DNA from 4 places in the Streptomyces broussonetiae genome. Region 2 is predicted to be linked to each of the others. Evidence: riboswitches for the same ligand, from Rfam matches in the RefSeq annotation. Region 2 holds a riboswitch; each other region holds the start of a gene.

The links. A riboswitch is a leader RNA that binds a small molecule or an ion and turns the genes downstream of it on or off. The one in region 2 is predicted to bind cyclic di-AMP.
Region 1: it holds a riboswitch for cyclic di-AMP, as region 2 does, so the genes downstream of both, GQF42_RS21820 (M23 family metallopeptidase) here and GQF42_RS19195 (LysM peptidoglycan-binding domain-containing protein) in region 2, are expected to answer to the same signal.
Region 3: it holds a riboswitch for cyclic di-AMP, as region 2 does, so the genes downstream of both, GQF42_RS31935 (M23 family metallopeptidase) here and GQF42_RS19195 (LysM peptidoglycan-binding domain-containing protein) in region 2, are expected to answer to the same signal.
Region 4: it holds a riboswitch for cyclic di-AMP, as region 2 does, so the genes downstream of both, GQF42_RS25660 (transglycosylase SLT domain-containing protein) here and GQF42_RS19195 (LysM peptidoglycan-binding domain-containing protein) in region 2, are expected to answer to the same signal.

What each region holds. Positions count from the first base shown of each region.
Region 1 covers NZ_CP047020.1:4,717,042-4,721,244, forward strand. The annotation lists gene GQF42_RS21810 (PrsW family intramembrane metalloprotease) at 1-576, shown strand, start outside; gene GQF42_RS21815 (aldo/keto reductase) at 650-1,594, opposite strand; gene GQF42_RS21820 (M23 family metallopeptidase) at 1,674-2,702, opposite strand; cyclic di-AMP (ydaO/yuaA leader) riboswitch at 2,712-2,877, opposite strand; gene GQF42_RS21825 (PP2C family protein-serine/threonine phosphatase) at 3,133-4,203, opposite strand, start outside.
Region 2 covers NZ_CP047020.1:4,161,347-4,165,549, reverse strand. The annotation lists gene GQF42_RS19205 (cytochrome P450 family protein) at 1-795, shown strand, start outside; gene GQF42_RS19200 (LysM peptidoglycan-binding domain-containing protein) at 975-2,054, shown strand; cyclic di-AMP (ydaO/yuaA leader) riboswitch at 2,237-2,411, shown strand; gene GQF42_RS19195 (LysM peptidoglycan-binding domain-containing protein) at 2,416-3,132, shown strand; gene eno (phosphopyruvate hydratase) at 3,668-4,203, shown strand, end outside.
Region 3 covers NZ_CP047020.1:6,929,363-6,933,565, reverse strand. The annotation lists gene GQF42_RS31945 (HPr family phosphocarrier protein) at 145-426, shown strand; gene GQF42_RS31940 (GntR family transcriptional regulator) at 582-1,268, opposite strand; gene GQF42_RS31935 (M23 family metallopeptidase) at 1,477-2,220, opposite strand; cyclic di-AMP (ydaO/yuaA leader) riboswitch at 2,233-2,398, opposite strand; gene GQF42_RS31930 (M16 family metallopeptidase) at 2,716-4,104, opposite strand; gene GQF42_RS31925 (M16 family metallopeptidase) at 4,101-4,203, opposite strand, start outside.
Region 4 covers NZ_CP047020.1:5,540,459-5,544,661, reverse strand. The annotation lists gene GQF42_RS25670 (LolA family protein) at 1-328, opposite strand, end outside; gene GQF42_RS25665 (polyprenyl synthetase family protein) at 683-1,693, opposite strand; cyclic di-AMP (ydaO/yuaA leader) riboswitch at 2,496-2,673, shown strand; gene GQF42_RS25660 (transglycosylase SLT domain-containing protein) at 2,677-3,168, shown strand; gene GQF42_RS25655 (HAD family hydrolase) at 3,235-4,047, opposite strand; gene GQF42_RS25650 (FAD-dependent oxidoreductase) at 4,171-4,203, opposite strand, start outside.

The sequences.
Region 1 (4,203 bases), 560 kb from region 2:
CGGGTGCTGCTGCCGCTGTCCGGGCTGCTGCTCGCGATGAGCATGCACGCCCTGTGGAACGGCTCCTCGACCTTCGGCGAGTTCGGGTTCTTCGCCGTCTACGGCTGCTTCATGGTGCCCGTGTTCGGGCTGCTGACCTGGCTGGCCGTCCTCACACGGCAGCGGGAACTGCGCACCGTGCGCACGGAACTGCCCGCATATGTGCTGGCCGGGTGGCTGGGGCCGGCCGAGCCGTTCGCACTGGGCTCGATGCGGGCGCGGCGCGCGGCCCGGGACTACGCCCGGCACCACGGCGGCACACCGGTGGCGCGGGAGGTGGCGCACTACGAGGCGTACGCCACGGCGCTCGCGCTGCTGCGGCACCGGGGGCGCAGGGGCAAGGCCGGGGCGGACTTCGTCGTACGGGAGCGGGAGCTGCTGGACGAGCTGTGGAAGCGGAGGGCTGCCGCGCGGTCGGCCCTGGAATACGCCGCGCGGGCGGCTGCTCCGGCACCGATGCCGATGCCGATGCAGTGGGCGCCGCAGTTCGGGTATCCGGCGGCGCCCTATGCCGCGTACAACCCCTATCGGTCGTAGACCTGGGGATTGCGCAGGGTTCGTCGCCGCAGGAATCCGCCGTCGTGGCCGAGCACCGTGACAAAGGAAACCGCTACGCGGACGCGTCCGTCAGCTTCGCGATCTCCTCCTGCGTCAGCTTCAGGTCCGCCACCCCGAGCAGCGCAGGCAGCTGTTCGACCGTGCGGGCCGAGGCGATCGGGGCCGTGATCGTCGGCTGGGCCGCGAGCCAGGCCAGGGCGACGGTGGCGTGCGGGACCCGGTGGGCGGCGGCGATCTCGTCCAGGGCCGCGAGGACCTTCTGGCCCCGCTCGGACCCGGCGTACTCCTGGGCCCGGCCGGCGCGGGCGCTGTCGACCGTCGTACCGGGGCGGTACTTGCCGGTCAGGAAACCCGCGGCGAGGGAGAAGTACGGCACCGCGGACAGGCCCTCCTTGGCGACCAGGTCCTGGAGCGGGCCCTCGTAGGTGTCGCGCGAGACCAGGTTGTAGTGCGGCTGGAGGGCGACGTAGCGGGCAAGGCCCTCGCGCTCGGAGAAGTCGAGGGACTCCTTCAGCCGCTCGGGGGTGATGTTGGAGGCGGCGATGTGCCGGACCTTGCCCGCCTTCACCAGTTCGTCGAGGGCGCCGATGATCTCCTCGACCGGGACCTCGGGCTTGTCGAAGTGGGTGTAGTAGAGGTCGATGTAGTCGGTGTCCAGGCGGCGCAGGGAGGCGTCGGCGGCGGCCTTGATGTTGGCCGCGGACAGGCCCTGGAACTGCGGGTGCTGGCTGACCTTGGTGGCGATGACGACGTCGGAGCGGTTGCCGCGGGCCTTGACCCACTTGCCGATGATCGTCTCGGACTCGCCGCCCTGGTTGCCCTCGATCCAGGCGGTGTAGGAGTCGGCGGTGTCGACGAAGTTGCCGCCCGCCGCGGTGTAGGCGTCGAGGACGGCGAAGGAGGTCTCCTCGTCGGCGGTCCAGCCGAAGACGTTGCCGCCGAGGGAGAGGGGGAAGACCTCGAGGTCGGAAGAGCCGAGTGTGCGCAGGGAAGTCATGCCTCATTCCAACGCCGGCGGCGGATGATCTCATTCCGCCGCCGGCGCCGGTTTCCCGCGTTTCACCCGGATGTCACGCTCAGGGGTTGAGGCCCTTGCCGCGCAGCCACGGCGCCGGGTCGACCGCGCTGGCCTGGCCGTTCGGGTGCACCTCGAGGTGCAGGTGCGGGCCGGTGACGTTGCCGGTGGCGCCGATACGGCCGATGACGTCACCGGTGGAGACCTTCTGGCCGACCGAGACGTTGATCGAGGACTGGTGGCAGAACCACAGCTCGGTGCCGTCGTCCAGGGTGAGGACGGTGCGGTAGCCGTAGGCGCCGGCCCAGCCGGCCTGGGTGATCGTGCCACCGTGGATGGCCTTGATGAGGGTGCCGGTGGGGGCGGCGAAGTCGAGGCCCGTGTGGTAGCCGGAGGACCACATGGCGCCGGGCTGACCGAAGGTGCCGGTGATCGTGTACGAGACGACGGGCAGCGTGTACTGCTTGGCCAGCTCGGCCAGACGCTTGGCCTCCTCGGCCTGCTTGGCGTCGGCCTGCGCCTTGTCCTTGGCGGCCGCGGCCTTGGCGGCGGCGTCCTTCTCCGCCTTGGCGGCCGCGTCGGCGGTCTGCCTGTCGGCGGCGGCGATCGCGGCGGCGGTGGCCTTGCTGTCGGCCTTGCTCTGCTGCTGCTCGGCCTGCGCCATGATCCGGTTGCGCAGCGCCTCGCCGGCGCCGCCGCTCTTGCTGCTGTCGGTGCTCACACCGACGTCGCTGAGCCCGGTGCCGGTGGACTTGGGCGCCGTGGAGGACCCGCCGCCGAAGAGGTGGCCGACGGAGTCCAGGTCGGGCAGGGAGATGGAGACCGGCGGCTTGCCGGTGTGGGCGCTGGCCATGCCGCCCGCGCCGACCGCGGCCATGACGCCGACGCCGAGGACGGTGGAGCTGCGGGCGAAGCCGCCGCGCTGCTTGGCGACGCGGTGCCGGCCGCGGACCTGGGTGACGGAGTCCTCGGTGGGGTTCCACTCCTCCCAAGGGCCCTCTTCGGCGCGGTAGGAGCCGTAACCGAAGGTCTCGGGCTCGTCGGACGCCGGTATGAACGGGGCTTCGGGGGCAGGCCGGTTGGACGCCACGCGGGCGTACTCCTTTCCTTCCGTCGCCTACCGGGTTAGCTGACGGGTTCGGAGCAGGAAGGTCTCCTACGCGCGTATACCGGGCGTGACTCCGTGAGTTCACGTCGGTGTCCGCGTGATTCACCCCAAGGTGGTGGTTCCCCGGTTCCCTTGCGGGATTCGGCGCGTGCGCACGGAGCCGTCTCTTGTGACGGCTGGGACGACCGCGCTGCGTTATCGAACGTTAATAGACCTGACAGGCACTTTCCAAGCCGTTCGGCTTGATCGTTAACGCTTTCCGGCCAGGACTTACCGTCCAGGACCACAGCAAACCGGACGAGTTGGCCGACGTTCAGGAGCATCGGCGTTTTTGATGGTGTCTCAGATGTTATGCGGACGGCGGTCGTCCGGTCACCGTCGGTGAAGGTGATCACGGGTGGGGTGCGGCGCGTCAGGGATGCCGGACGGCGAGCAGCGCCATGTCGTCCGTCATCCCGCCGCCGGAGTGCCCCCGCACCTCCTCGGCGAGCCGGGCGACCAGGGCTGCGGGCCCGGAGAAGACGCGCCCGGCGAGCCGTCGTTCGGGGTCGTAGAACCGGCCGTGGGCGTCCCGGGCCTCGGACAGGCCGTCGGTGTGGACCAGCAGGGTCGCCCCACCCGGGAAGCGCTCCTCCAGGGCCTGATCCGGCCACATCCCCAGGTCGCTCATGCCGAGCGGCAGCGCGGGCTCGGGGGCGCTCAGGGTGCGCAGGGTGCCGTCGGAGTGCAGCAGCAGCGGGGGCGGATGACCGCGGTTGACGATCCGTACCAGCCCGTCGCCGTGCGGGAGTTCGGCAAGGACGGCGGTGGTGAAGCCCTCGAAGGCGTCGATGCCCGCACGCCGGGTGCCCTCGCGGGTCAGTGCCCGCTCCAGCCGCAGCGCCACCGCCTCCAGCGTGGCCTCCTGCTCGGCGGCCTCCCGGAACGCGCCGATCACCACGGCGACGGCGGCGACCGCGCCCATGCCCTTGCCGCGCACGTCCCCGACGATCAGCCGGACCCCGTGCGGGCTGTCCTGCACCGCGTACAGATCACCGCCGATGAACGCGTCCTGCCGGGCCGCCTCGTAGCAGGCGGCGATCTCGAAGCCGCCGATCCGCTCGGCGGGCTCCGGCAGCACGGCCCGCTGGGCGGCCTCGGCGATCTCCCGGGCGGAGGCGAGCCGCCGGTCGCCGAGGCGGACCACGCGGTTGATGGCGACGGCCAGCAGGGCGACCGAGACCACGGTGACGACGTCCGTGACGATGCCCACGGCGGGATGCTCGCCGCTGTGGGCGCGCACCGCGTACATCGCGGCGACGGCCGCGCCGCCGGTCAGAAGGGTGGTGCGCAGCGAGGACAGGGGTGCGGCGATCAGCGGGGCGGCGGTGAAGAACGGAACGGCGGTGAACTCGCTCGGGGTGAGCAGGCCGTACAGGACCCCGAGGGCGATCAGCAGGGCGGGCAGGGCGCGGGCCAGGGAGCGCGGGCTCGGACGGCGCGA
Region 2 (4,203 bases):
TGCGACCTGCTCGGCGTCCCGCGCGAGGACCAGGACGACTTCCGGGACTGGGCGGGCATGATGATCCGGCACGGGGGAGGGCCCCGCGGCGGCGTCGCCCGGTCGGTCAAGAAGATGCGCGGCTACCTCGCCGAGCTGATCCACAAGAAGCGGCAGGCGCTGCCCGCCGAGCCCGCACCCGGCGAGGACCTGATCTCCGGCCTCATCCGCGCCTCGGACCACGGCGAGCACCTCACCGAGAACGAGGCGGCCGCGATGGCCTTCATCCTCCTCTTCGCCGGTTTCGAGACCACCGTGAACCTGATCGGCAACGGCACCTACGCCCTGCTCACCCACCCCGAGCAGCGTCGGCGGCTGCAGGACTCCCTGGTAAGAGGGGAGCGGGCCCTGCTGGAGACCGGAGTCGAGGAGCTGCTGCGCTACGACGGCCCGGTGGAACTGGCCACCTGGCGGTTCGCCACCGAGCCGCTCGCCGTCGGCGGGCAGGACATCGCGCCCGGCGATCCGGTGCTCGTCGTGCTCGCCGCGGCCGACCGGGACCCGGAGCGGTTCGCCGACCCGGACGTGCTGGACCTCGCCCGCCGTGACAACCAGCACCTCGGCTACGGCCACGGCATCCACTACTGCCTGGGCGCGCCGCTCGCCCGCCTGGAGGGTCAGAGCGCGCTCGCCACCCTGCTCACCCGCCTGCCCGACCTGCGGCTCGCCGCCGATCCGGCCGAGCTGCGCTGGCGCGGCGGGCTCATCATGCGGGGCCTGCGCACCCTGCCGGTGGAGTTCACGCCCACAGCCTGAACACCCCGTCGGCACACCTCGTCCAGGGGAGGACGACAGTGCCTCAACCCTGTGATCTTCACGTGATCTGCGCGGCATTAACTTGTGACAAGTGATCGTCAGCCGCTACGTTCACCCATCAGCGTGGCGACAGGCACCAGCCGCCGCGCCGGTCCTGCTGTCGCACGAAAGGCTTCCGCATGCTCACCGGGAACGGTCGTCACCGTCGCCCCCGTCAGGCTCCGGCCCTCCTCGTCGCGGCCGGAGTCACCGGCTCCGCCATCGCCATCCCGCTGCTCGGCGCCGCGAGCGCCAACGCGGCCGACGGCACCACGTGGGACAAGGTCGCCGAGTGCGAGAGCGGCGGCTCGTGGAGCGCGGACACCGGCAACGGGTACTACGGAGGCCTGCAGATATCGCAGGACGACTGGGACAAGTACGGCGGCACGCAGTACGCGGACACCGCCGACCAGGCCAGCCGCTCCCAGCAGATCGCCGTCGCCGAGAAGATCCTGGCCGGCCAGGGCACCAAGCCGTGGACCATGTGCGCGCTGACCGCCGGGCTGACCTCCAACTCCGCTTCGGTCGACGTCGACACGGGTGTCGGGAACTCCGGCAGCGGCAAGGGGTCGGGCAGCGACTCCGGATCGACCGACGAATCGGACTCGTCCGGTCTGTCGGATTCCTCCGGTGCCGGGTCCGGGCACGGGTCCGGTTCCGAGTCCTCCTCCGGCTCCGCGTCCTCCTCCGGCTCGGACTCCTCCGCGGACGCCGGTGTCACGCCGTCCCCTGGCCCGAGCACGGACAAGACGCCGGGCGCCGGGCGCGGTTCCGTCCCGAGCGGCACCCCCAAGTCGGACAAGACCGATAAGCCGGGCTCATCCGATTCCTCCGGCTCGGGAAACCCTCAGGGGAGCGACACCTCTCCCACGGCGACCCCGGGAACGGACGAGTCGGACAATCCCCAGCAGGCCGCCGGTTCGTGGAGTCTCGTCGACACCGGGGCCCTCAGTAGTGGCGGGCGTCACCGTGGTGGCAGCGCGGACGAAAGCGTGGCAAACGGTCAGGACGCCGCGTCCTCGGGTCGCCATGCGGGCCGTGGGCCGGGCGCGTACATCGTGCGCGAGGGCGACACCCTCACCTCCATCGCCGACGACCTCGGTGTCGACGGCGGATGGCGTGCGCTCTATACCGGCAACAAGAAGGCCATCGGCGCCGACCCGAACCACATCACCGCCGGTCAGACCCTGAAAGTCGGGGGCGAAAAGGGCGCCGAGTAGCGGGAGTTGACACCCTATTTCGCGACTGATGTCCGGTTTGGCGAAAGTGTGGGATGAGTCTCAGAAGCCCTGATCGTCTTTGAAATTCCGCCGAACGCATGTCTACGGTCAGGACCGCTCGTCACCACGAGCCCCGGCAGTCGCAACGCCGAATCCTGCCAGCGGTTGCCCGGGAACAGTCGTCGCGTCAAGCGCCGTAGGCAGGAGCGGGGGACCCAAGGTAGGTGCCGGAACCGGTGGTTGACACCGGAACCGGCTGGGGGTGAAGCCGCGGCTCGCGAACAGCGGGCCCGCGGCCGGGCAACTCAACCGGCCCGAACCCGACAGCTCACCTCGCAGGCGTCGGTGAGGGGATCGATTCATGCTGTTTTCCGGCAAGGGCAAGCACCGTCGTCCGTCCAAGGCCACTCGCGTCATCGCGCTCGCCGGCGTCACCGGTGCGGCCGTCGCCGCCCCGCTGATGGCGGCCGGCAACGCCTCCGCCGCCACCGCCTCCGAGTGGGACGCGGTCGCCCAGTGCGAGTCGGGTGGCAACTGGTCCATCAACACCGGCAACGGCTTCTACGGCGGTCTCCAGTTCTCCGCCTCCACCTGGGCCGCGTACGGCGGCACCGCCTACGCCTCGACCGCCAACCAGGCCACCAAGGCGCAGCAGATCACCGTCGCCGAGAAGGTCCTCGCCTCGCAGGGCAAGGGCGCCTGGCCGGTCTGCGGCTCGGGCCTGTCCTCCGCCGCGTACAACGGCTCCGCCCCGAGCACCGGCTCCAGCTCCGCCGGCAGCAGCTCCTCCTCCAGCAGCTCGTCGAGCAGCACCGCCACCCGCTCCGCCGATCAGCAGGCCGCCACCCGCTCCACCGAGCGCACGGCCCCGAAGGCGAGCAAGACCGTCACCACCCCGACCGGCAAGAAGGTCAAGAAGGGCGACGGCGAGTACAAGGTCGTCAAGGGTGACACCCTCAGCGCCATCGCCGAGAAGCACCACGTCCAGGGCGGCTGGAAGAAGCTCTTCGAGCTGAACAAGGACATCGTCGAGGACGCGAACCTCATCTACCCGGGCCAGCAGCTGCACCTGAAGTGACACCCGGCTGCGAGCCTGCCCACAGCGCCCTCACATCCCCTCCCCCCACGCTGAAGGCCCCGTGAGGGCCACCCCCGTCCCCACGGGCTCCCCGCCCCGGCGCGTGTTCCCCCGTACGCGCCGGGGCGGGGCTTTTGTCTCCCCGTCTGCCGTCTCCCCGTCTGCCGTCTGCCGTCTGCCGTCTCCCCGTCTGCCGTCCGGCGTCCGGCGCGCGCCGGCGGCCCCTCTCTCCGCGTGCGCCCCGGCTCTCATGTGCGCGTCCCTATATACGCGCCCGTCATATACGCGATATGCGCGCCCTCGTCCGCCGCATACGCGCCCGCGTACGCCGCCGCGCGTACTCCACCCGTTTCCCCGCTCTTCACCCCCACCCCTCTTTGTTCCGCTCATGAACAATGGGTACCGTCTGCATGTCCTTCCCTGTCCACGGGGCGGTCGGTCGACGGCCGCGGCCCCGGGGACGGTTAGGCTCTAGTCGCAAGGCGCAGCCGTAAGGCGCCCGCCCCGCACTTTCAGCGTCACATCCAAGAAGGAGATGCTCGTGCCGTCCATCGACGTCGTCGTAGCCCGGGAAATCCTGGACTCCCGAGGCAACCCCACGGTCGAGGTCGAGGTCGGCCTCGACGACGGCAGCACGGGTCGTGCCGCCGTTCCGTCCGGCGCCTCGACCGGTGCCTTCGAGGCCATCGAGCTGCGCGACGGTGACCCGAACCGCTACCAGGGCAAGGGTGTCGAGAAGGCCGTCCTCGCCGTCATCGAGCAGATCGGCCCGGAGCTGGTCGGCTACGACGCCACCGAGCAGCGCCTGATCGACCAGGCCATGTTCGACCTGGACGCCACCGACAACAAGGGCTCCCTCGGCGCCAACGCCATCCTCGGCGTCTCCCTCGCCGTCGCCCACGCCGCCTCCGAGGCCAGCGACCTGCCGCTGTTCCGCTACCTGGGCGGCCCGAACGCGCACCTGCTGCCGGTGCCGATGATGAACATCCTCAACGGCGGCTCGCACGCGGACTCCAACGTGGACATCCAGGAGTTCATGATCGCCCCGATCGGCGCGGAGTCCTTCTCCGA
Region 3 (4,203 bases), 2.8 Mb from region 2:
GCGAGGCAGTCTGTGGGGGGACGGAAGCCGGATCGAGGCCGCGGTCCGGCGTCACACGGGAGGGGGCGAAGGTCCGCTCCCGGGCATGCTTCGCGATATGGGAAACTGGTCTAGACAACCCTGAACACCGAAGGGCAGCAACACATGGCTGAGCGCCGCGTCAACGTCGGCTGGGCCGAGGGCCTCCACGCCCGCCCCGCTTCCATCTTCGTCCGAGCCGCCACGGCCGCAGGCGTCCCGGTGACGATCGCCAAGGCCGACGGCAACCCCGTCAACGCGGCCTCCATGCTGGCCGTCCTGGGCCTGGGCGCCCAGGGGGGCGAGGAGATCGTCCTCGCCTCCGAGGCCGAGGGCGCGGACGCCGCCCTGGACCGGCTGGCCAAGCTGGTCGCCGAGGGCCTCGAGGAGCTGCCCGAGACCGTCTGAGCGCCACGCACAGAACGGCGAAGCCGCGTCGCCCTTTTCGGGGCGGCGCGGCTTCGCCGTTTGCGCGGTCTTTTACGAATGCGCGGGCACACCGAAATTCGGGCAGTGGAAATACACCGCCACCGAATTACTCTTCTTTGTATACGGCGTCCGTGTTAATGCCGCAGGCTCGACATGTTTACGGCGTGTTGCGAAGTCCTCACACGCTCGCCGGAACCGGGAAAGCGAAGCCGGTGCGCGGCCGTGGCGCGCTCGCCGTGCAGTGCGGTGAGCGCCCGCGCGCGCTCACCGTCGCCGCGCGCCACCGCGTCCACGATCGCGGCGTGCTCCGCCCACGACTCGGCCGGACTCGGCGTCGCCTCGACCGTGTACATCCAGGCGATCTTGTGGCGCAGCTGAGTCAGCATCGAAGTCAGCGAGGGGCTGCCACAGGCCTGGACGAGCGTCTCGTGGAACCAGCCGCCCAGGGCGCGCAGATCCTCGCTGCCGCCCCGCCTGGCCCGTTCCTGACCCAGTCTGACCAGGCCCCGCAGCACCTTCAGATGCGCCTCCGTGCGCCGCTGTGCGGCCCGGGCGGCCCCGAGCGGCTCCAGCAGCAGCCGCATCTCCAGCAGGTCGGCCGCCTCGTGCTCGGTCGGCTCGGCCACGCACGCGCCCGCGTGCCGGCGCGTGACCACGAAGCCCTCCGCCTCCAGGGTGCGCAGCGCCTCGCGGACGGGGACGCGCGAGACGCCGTAGCGGCGGGCCAGGACTTCTTCGGTCAGGCGGCCGCCGCGCTCGTGGACACCGGCGACGATGTCGTCCCGGATCGCCGTGCATACCGAGTGCGCCGGAATGCGCATGACACCTCCGCATTAATCCCCGTGAGACGTCGACGATGGACGCGTGTTCCGTGACTCTATTGCAATGAGCCGGAATTTCCGACGGCGGGCCGGAATCCATGGATATTTTTTGGCCAGCGACCGACGCGGACATCCGCCGGGCACCGTGAAAAATGTCGAAAGCCCCGGCTCGGTGAGCCGGGGCCTTGGATGCCGTTCGCCGTATGCGTCAGACGTTCACGCCGTGCTTGCGGAGATAGGCGACGGGGTCGACGTCCGAGCCGTAGTCGGGGGTCGTCCGGGCCTCGAAGTGCAGGTGCGGTCCGGTGACATTGCCGGTCGCGCCGGACAGGCCGATCTGCCGGCCAGGGGTGACCTGCTGGCCCACCGTGACACCGATGGACGACAGGTGGCCGTACTGGGTGTACATGCCGTCGGCCATCCGGATCACGATCTGGTTTCCGTACGCACCGCCCCAGCCCGTGGAGACGACGGTGCCGGAGCCGACCGCCAGGACGGCGGTGCCGCTGGCCGCGTGGAAGTCGATACCGGTGTGGGAGCCGGAGGACCACAGCGAGCTGCTGGCCTTGTAGCCCGTGGAGACGTACGAGTTCGAGATCGGCGCGACGAAGCGGTTCAGGCGCTCGCGCTCGGCCTCGCGGGCGGCGCGCTCCTTGGCCTCGCGCACCTCCTTGGCGCGCTTGGCCGCGACCTGCTCGGCCACCTTCTGCTCCGCGGCCTGCTTCTGGGCTGCGGCCTGTTCATCGATGTGCTCGGCGATGTCGTCACCCACGGTGATCACCGGGGTGAGGCCGGTCTGCTCGGCGGAGTTCTCGGCGGCGAACGCCGGGGCGGCCGCGAGGGTGCCGATGACGCCGGTGGTGGTCAGGGCCGCGATGCCGGCCGCCTGAGCGGTGGTGCGCTTGACCCGGCCGGGCTTGCGGTGCTTCCCGGTGGCGCACATGAACGCCATGAGGTGGCTGGTCCTTTCCTTCCCTCTCGCCTACCGGGTTAGCTGACGGGTTCGGAGCAGGAAGGTCTCCTACGGACCCCCTCGCTCGCGCGCGGGCGGTCCGATTCACCCCAGGGACTGCGGTTGGGTCCCCGGCTCCCCTGACTCGCGCCGTACGGGGACTCGGCGATGACTGCCCGGTGCCGCGGGTGCGGCGTATTGCCTGACGGACAGCCCGGACGACGCTAGGCGGGCCCGCCGTCAATCCCCAAACCGATCCGGAATTTTGTAGCGCATCCCACAGAGCAGACGGGCAACCTCCGCCTCAAATCGGGCATCTGGGGAAGGGAGTGGAACAGCAAAGGGCCCTGACGACCCGTAGGCCGTCAGGGCCCCACGCGCGTGCGTGGCGCGTGTGCGCCTCGTTCTCCCGCGCGTGCGTGCCGCTTGCGCGCGTTGTGCCTCTACGCGTTTCGCCCGTACGCGTTCCGCACACGCCTTGTGCGCGTTACCGCATCACTCCGCGGCGACGACGGTGACCTCGCCGATACCGAGCGCCTCCACGGGCGCCTTGATCTGGGCGGCGTCACCGACGAGGACGGTCACCAGGCGGTTCACCGGGAAGGCGTTCACGACGGCCGCCGTGGCCTCCACCGTGCCCGTCGCGGCCAGCTGCTGGTACAGCGTCGCCTGGAAGTCGTCGGGCAGGTGCTGCTCGACCTGGTCGGCCAGCGTGCTCGCGACGGCCGCCGCCGTCTCGTACTTGAGCGGTGCCACCCCGACGAGGTTCTGCACGGCCACGTCCCGCTCGGCGTCGGTCAGGCCCTCGGCCGCGAGGGTGCGCAGCACCTTCCACAGGTCCTGAAGCGCGGGACCGGTGTTCGGCGTGTCCACCGAGCCGCTGATGGCGAGCATCGAGGCACCCGAGCCGTCCGGGGCGGACCGCAGGACCTGCCCGAAGGAACGCACCCCGTAGGTGTAGCCCTTCTCCTCGCGCAGGACGCGGTCCAGGCGGGAGGTGAGGGTGCCGCCGAGGCAGTAGGTGCCGAGCACCTGGGCGGGCCACACGCGGTCGTGCCGGTCGGGGCCGACGCGGCCGATGAGCAGCTGCGTCTGGACGGCACCGGGCCGGTCCACGATGACCACGCGGCCGGTGTCGTCGGCGCTCACCGGCGGCACGGGCCGGGGCTCGCCCGGGGTACCGCTCCAGGCGCCCAGGGTGTCGCCGAGCAGGGCGTCCAGGTCGATGCCCGTGAGGTCGCCGACCACGACCGCGGTGCCCGTGGCGGGGCGGACGTAGCGGTCGTAGAAGGCGCGTACGGCAGCCGCGTCGATCTTCTCGACCGTCTCCTCGGTGCCCTGGCGCGGGCGCGACATGCGCGAGGTCGACGGGAACAGCTCCTTGGAGAGTTCCTTGGCGGCCCGGCGGGAGGGGTTGGCCAGCTCGTGCGGGATCTCGTCCAGGCGGTTGCGGACCAGCCGCTCGACCTCGCTCTCGGCGAACGCGGGCGCGCGCAGGGCATCGGCGAGCAGGCCGAGGCCCTTGGCCAGGCGGGAGGCGGGAACCTCCAGGCTGAGGCGGACGCCGGGGTGGTCGGCATGCGCGTCCAGCGTGGCGCCCGCGCGCTCCAGCTCGGCGGCGAACTCCTCGGCGGAGTGCTTGTCGGTGCCCTCGGAGAAGGCCCGCGCCATGATCGTGGCAACGCCGTCCAGGCCGGCCGGCTCGGCGTCCAGGGGGGCGTCCAGCAGCACCTCTACGGCGACGACCTGCTGGCCGGGACGATGGCAGCGCAGCACGGTCAGGCCGTTGTCGAGCCCGGTGCGCTCCGGGGCCGGGAACGCCCACGGCCTGGCCTCGCCGGGCTGCGGCTGGGGGTGGAAGTCCATGGTGGCGAGCTGGGTCACTTGGCCGTCTCCTCGTTCTCGTTACCGGCCTCTACGGTCGCTTCCTGCTCCGGGTCCTCGGGCACGTCGGCGTCCGGGGCCTCCTGCGGAGACTTGGGT
Region 4 (4,203 bases), 1.4 Mb from region 2:
AGCCGTCGCCGGCACCCTTGGCCGCTCCGGAGGCCAGGCTGCTCTCCAGGCCGCCGAGGTTCGGCAGGCCGAGGTCGGTGCTGATCTTCACGGTGCCGGACAGCTGCTGCACGTCCGACTTGGCGATCTTGTCGATGAGCTGCTGCGCGGTGATCTTGGGCAGGTCGGGGTCGCCGGAGGCGGCGAGCGCCGGGACCAGCCCGATCGTGGCCGCCGCCACCCCCACCACCGCGACCGGGACCGCGTACCGCGCGGCCTTGCGGCGTCCGGCGTGCGGTGCTGCGTCCCGCGCCTCGTCCGCTGCGTCGTCGGATTCGTACGGTGCCATGTGTGCCTTACCTCCGTCGTCGGCGGCGGCTTGTCCTCACCCTGGTCCACCCGAGCCGCCATTCTCACCCGAATCGGTGAGGAGTGGTGATGTCCGTGTTCTCCATCTCACCAAAAGGGCCGTGAAGAAGCGTCAGACCACGGAGCCAACTCCGTGTACGACTGCGGTATGACACGTAAGGGCGACGGCTCCCCCGCCCCCTAGGGGCCGGACCGGGTCGCCCGGGTGTCGCAGGATGCCTACGGCGGTTCGCGCCACATGGTCGCACGATCGCGCCCGATGACAGCGGACCGCCGGGCTTCGATCGTCGGGGCGTCAACACGCCGGCCGAAACGCCGGTGGTGTCAGGTGGTGTCAGCCCGCGCGGTGCACCACCGCGTCGCACAGGTTCTCCAGAGCCGCCTTGGCGTCGCAGTCCCGCAGCGGCGACAGCGCGGCCCGGGCCTCCTCGGCGTAGCGGACGGCGTCACGGCGGGCCTGATCCAGCGCGGGGTGTACGCGCAGCGCGGTCAGCGCCTCGGCGTGCCGGGCGTCGTCGCTGAGGTCGGAGTCCAGCAGCGCGCACAGCGCGAGGTCCTCGGGCTGCCCCAGCCGGGCCGCGCGCTCGCGCAGCCGGAGCACCGGCAGGGTCGCGATGCCCTCGCGCAGATCGGTGCCCGGGGTCTTGCCGGACTCGTCCGAGTCGGAGGTGATGTCCAGTACGTCGTCGGCGAGCTGGAAGGCGACCCCGAGCCGCTCGCCGTACTGGGACAGGACGTCGACGACCGTCTCGTCGGCACCGGACGTCATCGCGCCGAACCGGCACGACACCGCCACCAGCGAGCCCGTCTTGCCGCCCAGCACGTCCAGGTAGTGCTCGACCGGGTCGCGGCCGTCCGTGGGGCCGGCGGTCTCCAGGATCTGACCCGTGACCAGCCGCTCGAACGCGAGGGCCTGTACACGGACCGCCTCGGGCCCGAGGTCGGCGAGGATCTGGGAGGCGCGGGCGAAGAGGAAGTCGCCGGTGAGGACCGCGACGGAGTTGCCCCACCGGGTGTTGGCGCTGTCCACGCCGCGCCGCACGGCCGCCTCGTCCATGACGTCGTCGTGGTACAGCGTGGCGAGGTGGGTCAGTTCCACGACGACGGCCGACGGCACCACGCCCGGCGCATAAGGGTCGCCGAACTGGGCCGCGAGCATCACGAGCAGCGGCCGGAACCGCTTCCCGCCGGCCCGAACGAGGTGCTGCGCGGCCTCCGTGATGAACGGGACCTCGCTCTTGGTGGCCTCGAGCAAGCCTTCCTCGACAGCCGCCAATCCGGCCTGGACATCGGCTTCGAGAGCCTGGTCCCGCACGCTCAGCCCGAACGGCCCGACGACGGTCACGAGGGGTCTCCTGTCTGCTGGTGTCTGCTGGCGATTACACGGCTTGTCGATAGGTCGCTGCCATCACTCGAGTCAGCGTATCCGGTCCTGTTTCGATCACCGATAGCGCCCACCGGTCCAGCCCGGGCGGTATTGGATCATGACCGGTATGTTTTTTGATCAGACGGTAAGAACGGACATTTATCGACTTAACAGGAATCCATGCCTTTTGTCGCGAACCGGAGGGCGAGCGGAGTAACACCTCCACCCCTCCCCCGCGCGCCCGCGACCATCAGGACAACGACGGGCGCAGCGTCCCGGGTTCCACCGCCCCCTCGATCCACTCCCTCGACGCGCCCCCCGGAAGCCATGTCCGGGCCACCTTCCGGCCACCCCGCCCCCACTCCCGGCCACCCCCTTCACCCCCGTCTACCCCCATCCACCCCCTCCATCGCTTCCCGGCCGCACCCCGATCCCCGCTCACCCTCCCCCTTGCCGGTGCACTCCTCTCATTCACCATCCGGGCACACGCTCACACGCACGAGCAGACTCCCCCAATCCGTTATATCCGATTTGAGTTGATTTGCACTTTCGTGAGTTGGGTCACGCGGCCCCACTCCGGCGCGTCGGCCACCGAACCACCCCCACCCCTTGCCCCGTCGGCGAGTTGAGGGTTTTCGATCGCAAAGGATCAACTACCCCAAAGAGCACAGACCAAGGTCAAATAGTGCGTTGTGTGAATCAGGCACTTGTTCCCGACATGTGCCGTCGCATACGTTCCGGGCCTCGGGTGGACGCCGAATCCTGCCGCCACCCGCATAACCATCCACGAACACATTTCGTACGGCAGGAGCGGGGGACCCAGGTAAGTCGCCTGACCGGTCGGCACCCGTCGCACCGGAACGGCTAGGGGTGAAGCCGCGCTTTCCCAGGAAGGCACGGCCGGGCACCTCCCCGCCCGAACCCGACAGCTCACCTCGCAGGCGCCGGAGAGGAACGTCCCCATGTCTGCTGCCGCTCAGCCCCGCCGTACCCGGACCAACCGTCTCGTGCGCACCCTCGCCGTCGCCGGCACCGGTGCCGCTGTCCTCGCCCTGCCACTCATCGGGGCCGCCAGCGCCTCCGCCACCACGGGCACGACGACCACCAAGGCCGCCACGACCACGGCCGGGTACCCGAACACCCTCGACGGCTGGATCCGCAAGTCGCTCGCGATCCTGACCCAGAAGGGGATCCCCGCCTCCTATAACGGCATCTACCGCAACGTCATGCGGGAGTCCTCCGGCAACCCGCAGGCCATCAACCTCTGGGACTCCAACGCCGCCGCCGGCATCCCGTCCAAGGGCCTGCTCCAGGTGATCGACCCGACCTTCAACGCGTACCACGTGGCCGGCACCTCGTTCAACATCTACGACCCCGTCGCCAACATCACCGCGGCCTGCAACTACGCCGCCGCGCGCTACGGATCGATCGACAACGTCTACAGCGCGTACTGAGACACGGTGGCGGCCTGAGACACGGCCGCCGCTGACCCGGCTGCCCGGTGCGTACTGATGTGCCGGTCAGTCGGTCGGAAAGAGTCGTTCGAGGACGGCGGCGATGCCGTCGTCCTCGTTCGACAGAGTGATCTCGTCGGCCACCGCCTTGAGTTCGGGGTGGGCGTTGGCCATGGCGACCCCGTGTCCGGCCCAGTCGAACATGGGGATGTCGTTGGGCATGTCCCCGAACGCCAGGGCCTCCTGGGCTCCGATCCCCAAGCGCTCGGCGGCCAGTGCCAGCCCGGTCGCCTTGGTCACCCCGCACGGCTGCAGTTCCACGGTTCCCGGCCCCGACATGGTGACCGTCGCGAGCGAACCCACCACCGCGCGCGCGATGTCCGTCAACTCGTCGTCGCTCAGGGTGGCATGGCGCAGCAGCACCTTGCTGATGGGCTCGCTCCACAGGTCGTCGCGCCGGCCCACCCGCACCGCGGGCAGAGTCGGATGCGGCATCCGGTAGCCCGGCTCGATGAGCGTCAGCCCGTCGACACCGTCCTGGTCCACGGCCGCGTAGACCTGCCCCACCTCGGCCTCGATCTTGCCGAGCGCGGTCTCGGCCAGTCCCCGGTCCAGCCGCACCGACCACACCAGGCGGCCGGCCGCGGCGTCGTAGACCTGTGCGCCCTGCCCGCACACCGCGAGCCCGGTGCAGCCGAGGCGTGCCAGCAGCGGCCGTACCCGCGGGGCCGGGCGGCCCGTCACCACCAGGTGCCGACCGCCGGCCCGTGCCACCCGCGCGAGTGCCGCCAGCGACCGGTCGGAGACCGTGTCGTCGCCGCGCAGCAGCGTTCCGTCCAGGTCAGTGGCGATCAGTGCATATGCGGGGGAGGCTGCCATGATCAGAGAATACGGATACGGCGCCCCTCCGACTCACCTTGTCGTCCTGCGTACTTACGTGCTCATCAGCCCCAAGTGGCGCTTTGCGACTTCTTGTTGACCTCTCTCCAGCGCCCTCCGCGGTCAGCCGTGGGCCGCTGCCAGGTGTTTCGCCAG